DNA from 2 places in the Microbacterium sp. Bi128 genome. Region 2 is predicted to be linked to the other one. Evidence: riboswitches for the same ligand, from Rfam matches in the RefSeq annotation. Region 2 holds a riboswitch; the other holds the start of a gene.
The links. A riboswitch is a leader RNA that binds a small molecule or an ion and turns the genes downstream of it on or off. The one in region 2 is predicted to bind S-adenosylmethionine.
Positions count from the first base shown of each region.

Region 1: it holds a riboswitch for S-adenosylmethionine, as region 2 does, so the genes downstream of both, LQV45_RS23390 (aminotransferase class V-fold PLP-dependent enzyme) here and LQV45_RS17520 (methionine ABC transporter ATP-binding protein) in region 2, are expected to answer to the same signal.

Region 1 covers NZ_CAKKMM010000590.1:25-2,843, forward strand. The annotation lists partial or broken gene LQV45_RS23390 (aminotransferase class V-fold PLP-dependent enzyme) at 1-1,299, opposite strand, end outside; SAM riboswitch class IV at 1,334-1,447, opposite strand; gene hisN (histidinol-phosphatase) at 1,525-2,355, opposite strand; partial or broken gene rsgA (GTPase RsgA) at 2,432-2,819, opposite strand, start outside.
Region 2 covers NZ_CAKKMM010000299.1:164-4,699, forward strand. The annotation lists partial or broken gene LQV45_RS17505 (LLM class flavin-dependent oxidoreductase) at 1-313, opposite strand, end outside; gene acs (acetate--CoA ligase) at 324-2,549, opposite strand; gene LQV45_RS17515 (CoA-binding protein) at 2,857-3,282, shown strand; SAM riboswitch class I at 3,380-3,470, shown strand; gene LQV45_RS17520 (methionine ABC transporter ATP-binding protein) at 3,610-4,419, shown strand; partial or broken gene LQV45_RS17525 (methionine ABC transporter permease) at 4,412-4,536, shown strand, end outside.

The DNA.
Region 1 (2,819 bases), on a different contig from region 2:
CTGCAGGCCGGCCAGCAGGCGTTCGGCGTCCTCCAGCCGTGAGCCGAGGCCGAAGCTGGCCCGCAGGGAGCCGGCGGGCAGGCCGAGCCGCTTGAGCAGCGGGTGGGCGCAGAAGCGGCCGTCGCGCAGGCCAATGCCGTGTTCGGCCGACAGGTAGGCGGCCACCAGTCCGGCGTCGTAGCCTTCCACGGAAAAGTTCACGACGCCGATCGTGCCGGTGTCCGGCTGATCGCCTCCAGTGGAAGAAGCGGAGGAAGAATCGGAAGCCGAATCGGCAAAGATCCGGTGCACGGTTACTCCCTCGATGCCCTGGAGGCCCCCGACGAGGAAGGACCGGATGGCGTCCTCGTGGGCCTGCCACTGCTCCGGGTCCAGGGCCGCAATGACCTGGGTGGCGCGGGCGAGGGCCGCCGCGCCGAGGACGTTCGGCGAGGCGCCCTCGTGCCGGGCAGGTCCCGTGGTCCAGCTGACGGAGTCGAGCCGGGCATCGCGGACCGCGCCGCCGCCGGCCAGGTGCGGGGTGCCGGCGTCGAGCCAGTCCGTCCGCCCCACCAGCACGCCGGCGCCGAACGGGGCGTACAGCTTGTGTCCCGAGAAGGCGAGGTAATCGACGTCGTCCGCGGCGATATTGATCCGCCGGTGCGGGGCGAGCTGCGCGGCGTCGACAACGATCCTGGCGCCGTATTCGTGCGCCAGTGCGGCCAGGGTCCGGATCGGGAGGATCTCTCCGGTGACGTTGGAGGCGCCGGTGACGGCCAACAGGCTGACGCCGCCGCGGGCGAGTTCGTCGCGCAGGCGGTCCACGGTGGCCGCGAGGGTGGCGGCGGCCACGACGCTGCGGTGCGGGACATTCTGCCAGGGCAGGAGGTTGGCGTGGTGTTCGATGTCGAGGTAGAGGACCTCGCCCGCGGGCCGCCCGTCGCGCAGCGGCAGGCAGCCGGCCAGCAGGTTCAGGGAATCGGTGGTGTTGCGCGTGAAGATCACGGAATCGCCGGGCCGGCCGCCCACGAAGTCCCGCACGATGTCCCGGGCGTTCTCGTAGACGGAGGTGCTGATCTGTGATGCGTAGCCGGCGCCGCGGTGCACGCTTGCGTAGTACGGCAGGATTTCGTTCAGGTAGGCCGAGACCACGGACAGGGCCGGGGCGGAGGCGCCGTAGTCGAGGTTGGCGTAGCGCGCGTGGCCGCCGGTGATCAGCGGGGCCTGGATTTCGGCCCCGGTGACGGCTGCCAGCGGGCGGGCCGCGAGGGCAAGCCGTGCATGGAATTCAGGGGCAACGGGGAAAATGGCAGTTGTCATGGGACCTCACTCGAACAGGACCCCACACCGTGGGAATCCGCGCTTGCCGGGTCCGTTCCGGACCGGCCAGGTCGTCACCCGGGGCACCCCACCGCGACTGGAGGGTTGCCGGCCAGCAAACCGGGGTTTAGCGCTGGCACTCGTGACCTGCATCGAGCGTAGGACATCGGCGCAGCCGGGGAAAAGGCGGCCGCCGATTGTGAAGCGGAATATTACGGGCGCGGATCAGTTGTTCGGGTGGGCCTGAAAGAGGTCGTCGAGTCCGGGGTTGAGCCGATTGAGGACTTCCGAGTGCAGGATCGAATTGGTGGCCAGGGCGTTGCCGCCGAAGGGGCCGTCCTCGCCTTCGAGCGAGGTGAAGCGGCCGCCGGCCTCGGTCACGATCGGCACCAGGGCGGCCATGTCGTAGAGATTCAGCTCGGGTTCGCAGGCGATGTCCACGGCGCCCTCGGCCACGAGGCAGTACGACCAGAAGTCACCGTAGGCGCGGGTCCGCCACACTTCCTCGGTCAGGCCCAGGAACTCATCCAGGTTCCCGCGTTCCTTCCAGCCGCCAAGGCTGGAGTAGGACAGCGAGGCGTCCTCGAGATTGGAGACGTTGGATACCTTCAACCGTGTGGCGGCGGCGAGCGAGCGGCCCGTGTAGGCGCCTGCACCCTTGGCGGCCCACCAGCGCTTGCCCAGTGCCGGCGCGCTGACGACGCCGACCACCGGCTCGCCCTCATCGACGAGGGCGATCAGGGTGGCCCAGACCGGGACGCCGCGGACAAAGTTCTTCGTGCCGTCGATCGGGTCGATGATCCACCGGCGGGAACCGTGGCCCGAGCTGCCGAACTCTTCGCCCAGGACCGCGTCACGCGGACGTGACCGGGAGAGCTGGCCGCGGATGGCCTCTTCCGCGGACTTGTCGGCATCGGTGACGGGTGTGAGGTCGGGCTTCGTCTCGATCCGAAGGTCGAGCGCCTTGAAGCGGCTCATGGTCTGGGAATCGACCGAATCTGCCAGTACATGGGCAAGGCGCAGGTCATCGTTATAGCTCGAAGCGGGTTGGCTCATGGTTCCAAACTACCGTCAAACCGGGCCGCCGGGCGGGAGGCCGCGGCTCGGCGCCGCCGCCCCGCTGCCGGTCCGGCTAGGAGACGGTGCCCAGTTCCTTGGTTTCCTGCGCTTCCATCCGCGGGTCCGTGCCCAGCAGCCGGCGCAGGGACGCGAGCCTGGCCGGTCCCGAGGGCCCCGCGTGCCCGGCCGCAACCCACTTGTCGACGCCGCAGTTGACGGCGGTGGAGTCATGCTTGCAGCCGCGTTCGCAATCATCGGTGCCGGGTTCCAGGTCCGGGAAGGAACGCAGGATCCGGTCCGGGTCCACGTGGGCCAGGCCGAAGGACCGGATGCCGGTGGTGTCGATGATCCAGCTGCCGGCCGGGGCATCGTTGACTTTGAGCGCCAGTGCCGAGGAGGACGTGTGGCGGCCGCGGCCGGTTACCGCGTTCACGCCTCCCGTGGCCCGCTCGGCCCCGGTC
Region 2 (4,536 bases):
CGCCGGGGTGCCACATGCCCGGATGGACGGCGGAGATCACCTTGAGGCGCTCGGTGGCGGCCAGCAGCGCCAGGCTGAACGAGGTGGCCTCGTGCTGCTTGTCCGCACCGTAGGAGGCGGCGTACCGGGTCTGGGTCAGGGCGTATTCGAAGCCGGAGTTCTCCGCGATCCTGGCCAGCTTCTTGTTGTATTCGAAGTCCCAGCCGGTGCGCTGTTCGATGGTGGACACCACCAGGCCGCCGGAGACGTTGGGGACCCAGTAGGCGAACTTGAGCGGTTCGGAAAGACGGGCGACGTTGCTGATCTCAGTCATGGGTGTTCCTTTACTTCCGGGTGGGGCTTGCTGCTGCCAGGAATTCCGCGGCGCGGTCGCGCAGCACATCCTGGATGCCCGCGATGGATGGTTCGTTCTGCAGCGAGGTGGTGTCGCCGAGCGTTGTGCCTTCGAACAGCTGGGTCAGCAGCCGGCGCATGATCTTGCCGCTGCGGGTTTTCGGCACGTCGGGAACGACGACGACGTCCCGCGGCTTGGCGATCGGGCCGATCTGCTTCGCGACGTGCGCCTTCAGCACACCCTGGATGTCGGGGGCGGCCGCCGAATCCTTCAGCACCACGAACGCGACGATCGCGTGGCCGGTCTTTGCGTCCGCGACCGGGCAGACGCCGGCCTCCACCACGTCCGGGTGGGCGACGAGCGCCGATTCGACCTCGATGGTGGAGAGCAGGTGTCCGGAGACGTTGAGGGTGTCGTCCACCCGCCCGAGGATCCAGATGTCGCCGTCGTCGTCATACTTGGCGCCGTCACCGGCGAGGAACCAGCCCTGCTCGGCGTATTGGCGCCAGTACGAATCGAAGTAGCGGCGCGGGTTGCCCCAGACCGTCCGGGCGATCGCCGGGCCGGGGGAGTCCACCACGATGAAACCCTGGACGCCGGGCGGCACCGTGTTGCCGGCGTCGTCCACGATGCGCGTGCTGACGCCGGGCAGCGGGCGGGCCGCGCAGCCGGGCTTGAACGCGGCGTCCGTCGGTGCCGGGGAGAGGATGGTGGCGCCGGTTTCGGACTGCCACCACGTGTCCACCACGGGGGCGGTGCCGGCGCCGATGTTGGTCCGGAACCAGCGCCAGGCCTCGGGGTTGATGGCCTCGCCCACCGTGCCGAGAAGACGGATAGAGGAGAGGTCGTACGTGTCCGGGACGCCGTCCGGGAACCAGCCCATGAGGGAGCGGACCAGGGTGGGCGCGGTGTAATACTGCGTGACCGCGTAGCGTTCGATGATCTCAAAGTGCCGGCCCGGGTGCGGGGTGTTGGGCGTGCCCTCGAAGATGACCTGCGTGGCGCCGTTGGAGAGCGGGCCGTAGAGCTCATAGGTGTGCGCGGTGACCCAGGCGAGGTCGGCCGTGCACCAGTGCACGTCCTCCTCCCGCAGCGCGGGGTCGGGGCTGCTGAACAGGTGCTCGAAGCTCCATGACGCCTGTGTGAGGTAGCCGCCGGAGGTGTGGACCAGGCCCTTGGGCTTGCCGGTGGTGCCGGAGGTGTACATGATGAACAGCGGCGTCTCGGCGTCGAACGCCTCGGCTTCGTGAGTCTCGGAGGCGGTGCCGACGGCGTCGTGCCACCACACATCGCGGCCGGCGGTCATCGGGACGGTGTCCAGCTCGTCCGCGGGAGTGGTCCGGTTGACCACCAGGACGTGTTCGATGGCGTTGTCGCCGGAGACGGCGGCGTCCGCGTTGTCCTTGACCGGCACGGCGGTGCCGCGGCGGAACTGGCCGTCGGTGGTGACCAGGAGCTTGGCGCCGGTGTCCTCCACCCGGAACTTCAGGGCCTCGGCGGAGAATCCGCCGAAGACCAGGGAATGGATGGCACCGATCCGGGACACCGCGAGGGTGATGATCACGGTTTCGGGGATGACGGGGAGGTAGATGACCACCCGGTCGCCCTTGGTGATGCCGAGATCCAGGAGGGCATTGGCGGCTTTGGAGACCTCGCGCTGGAGTTCGGCGTAGGTGACGGCACGGCGGTCGCCGGGCTCGCCCTCAAAGTGCAGGGCCACCTTGTCTCCGCGCCCCGCCGCTACGTGGCGGTCGACGCAGTTGTAGGCGACATTGAGCCTGCCCCCTTCGAACCAGGTGATCTGAGGTCCGGTGCCGGCCTCGACGTCGGCCGGGACCCGGCGGTGCGCGGTGTGCCAGGGCTTGGTTTGCTCCGTCGCGCCGCCGGGCAGGTCCGCCCAGTCGAGGCGGAGAGCCTGGGTTTCCCAGAACGCAACCGTCTCTGCCTGGACAGTTCCCGCGGTCGCGGCGCCGCCGTGCCGGGGAAGGTGGTTTCCGAAGGTGCTGCTGCGGTGACGCGCCGGCCCATCGGCGGGGACGCCGTGCACTGCGCCGTCCGTGGACTCGTTCAGGGACCATCCCGAAGAGCCGCGAGAGGAGCCGGGCGCGTCACGCAGCCCTGCTTCGTTCGCCGTCGCGTCCGAAGTGGTTTGTGGGAATGCCTCGGACGCAGTCCGGGCAAAGGTGGGCAGGGCGGAAGAATTCTCAGGGGTCATTGCTGCACTCCATCGGTCCTGGCAGTAGCACCCTTGGTTGCTCCGGCTCCCTCGAATTTCACCGAAGGAGGGCGGAGCGGTTGCGTGGGAATGGTCGTCTCACGTCACCGGGGGGTTGCTGCGGCGTCATCGATCCAGGTCTCTCGGCCGCTCGGGATGGTCACTACCTACTAGAACTTCAGATGCACGATTCCGCAAAATCGGCGTCCGGGAGCGCCGTAATATTCGTTCACCCGGCGTGGGTCCTGCCCAAATCATTCATTTATTCGACAATTGCCCGGAAAGGTCGCAGGAGTAAGGTTGATGCATGGCCCATGTTAACGATCCGGCAGTCATTGACCGCCTCATGCGAACCAAAGGCACGTGGGCGGTGGTCGGCCTCACCACCAACGAATGGCGCTCGGCGTATGAGGTCTCCCTCTATGTCCGGGACCGGATGGGCATGACCATCATTCCGGTCAACCTTCCGGGCGACGATGTCCACGGCGAGAAGGGGTACCGTTCCCTGTCTGACATCCCGGCGGAGAAGCACCCGATCGACGTCGTGGACTGCTTCGTCAACTCCCACAGGGTGGGCGCAGTCATAGACGAGGCCATCGCAGTAGGCGCCAAGGCCGTCTGGCTGCAGCTGGGCGTCTTCGACGACGCCGCGACGGACCGGGCCAAGGCCGCCGGGCTGGACGTCGTCGTGAACGCGTGCCCCGCCCGCGAAGGCTGGCGCGTGGGCATCTAACGGCCCGGGAATGACGATCAACAGATCGGGAAGAGTCGGTTACAAAATGTGACCGGCTTTTTCTGTATCCGGCCTCCTGCCGTGTGAGATGGACTCGTAACCATCCCGAGCGGCTGAGAGATCTGGCTCCGTGACGCCGCAGCAACCCCCTCCTTTGAGGACGGTGCTACCGCCAGGACCGATGGAGAACCACTGTGTTCTGAGGCTCCCCGGCTTCGCTCAGCGCTGCCCGGAAGCCAGGACCCAGGGCTTTCCTCGGGCGAGCCCGGAGGAAATCATGAACACGCAGACAGCGGCAGCGCCGCGGCCCCGAGCAGGTGGGGGCCTGTGATCGAGATCCAGAACGTCAGCACGTCATTCGCTTCGGCCGCGGGACCTTTCACGGCCGTCGATGACGTCAGCCTGCACATCAGGCGGGGCACCATCCAGGGCATCATCGGGTTCTCCGGCGCCGGCAAATCCACGCTGCTGCGCAACATCAACCTCCTCGAGCGCCCGACGTCGGGCCGCGTCCTGGTGGACGGCGTGGACCTGGTGACCCTGTCCGACGCCGAGCTCCGGACCAAGCGGCATGACATCGGCATGATTTTCCAGCACTTCAATCTCCTCAACAACCTCACGGCCCAGGAAAATGTGGAGCTGTCCCTGAAGTTCGCCGGCGTCGGGAAGGCGGAACGCCGGCGGCGGGCCGCCGAAACCCTGGAAATCGTGGACCTCGCCGACAAAGCGGGAACGTATCCGGCCAAACTCTCCGGGGGCCAGAAACAGCGGGTGGCGATCGCCCGCGCCCTTGCCACCGGGCCCAAAGTGCTGCTCTGTGACGAGCCGACGTCGGCCGTGGATCCCCGGACGACGTCATCGGTCCTGCAATACCTGGCCGACGTCAACGCCGAATTCGGCATCACAATCGTGGTGGTCACCCACGAGATGAATGTCATCAAGGCCATCGCGGACAACGTCGCGGTCATGGAAGAAGGCCGGGTGGTGGAGCAGTTCGACCTCGCCGAACTCCAGCGCCCCGGTTTCCACCCGGCGACGTCGATCGGCCGCTACCTGGTCTCCGATGAGATCCAGCTGGACCGCTCCGGGAGGGGCACCCACACCACAGCCGCGTCGGAGGGCCTGATCAATGTTTGACCGCATCCTGGAAGTCCTGCCCGAAATCGGCGTCGCCATGGGACAGACCCTCACCATGCTGCTGGTGGCTATCCCGCTGGCGGTGCTGCTCGGGACACCGCTGGGTGTCCTGCTCTA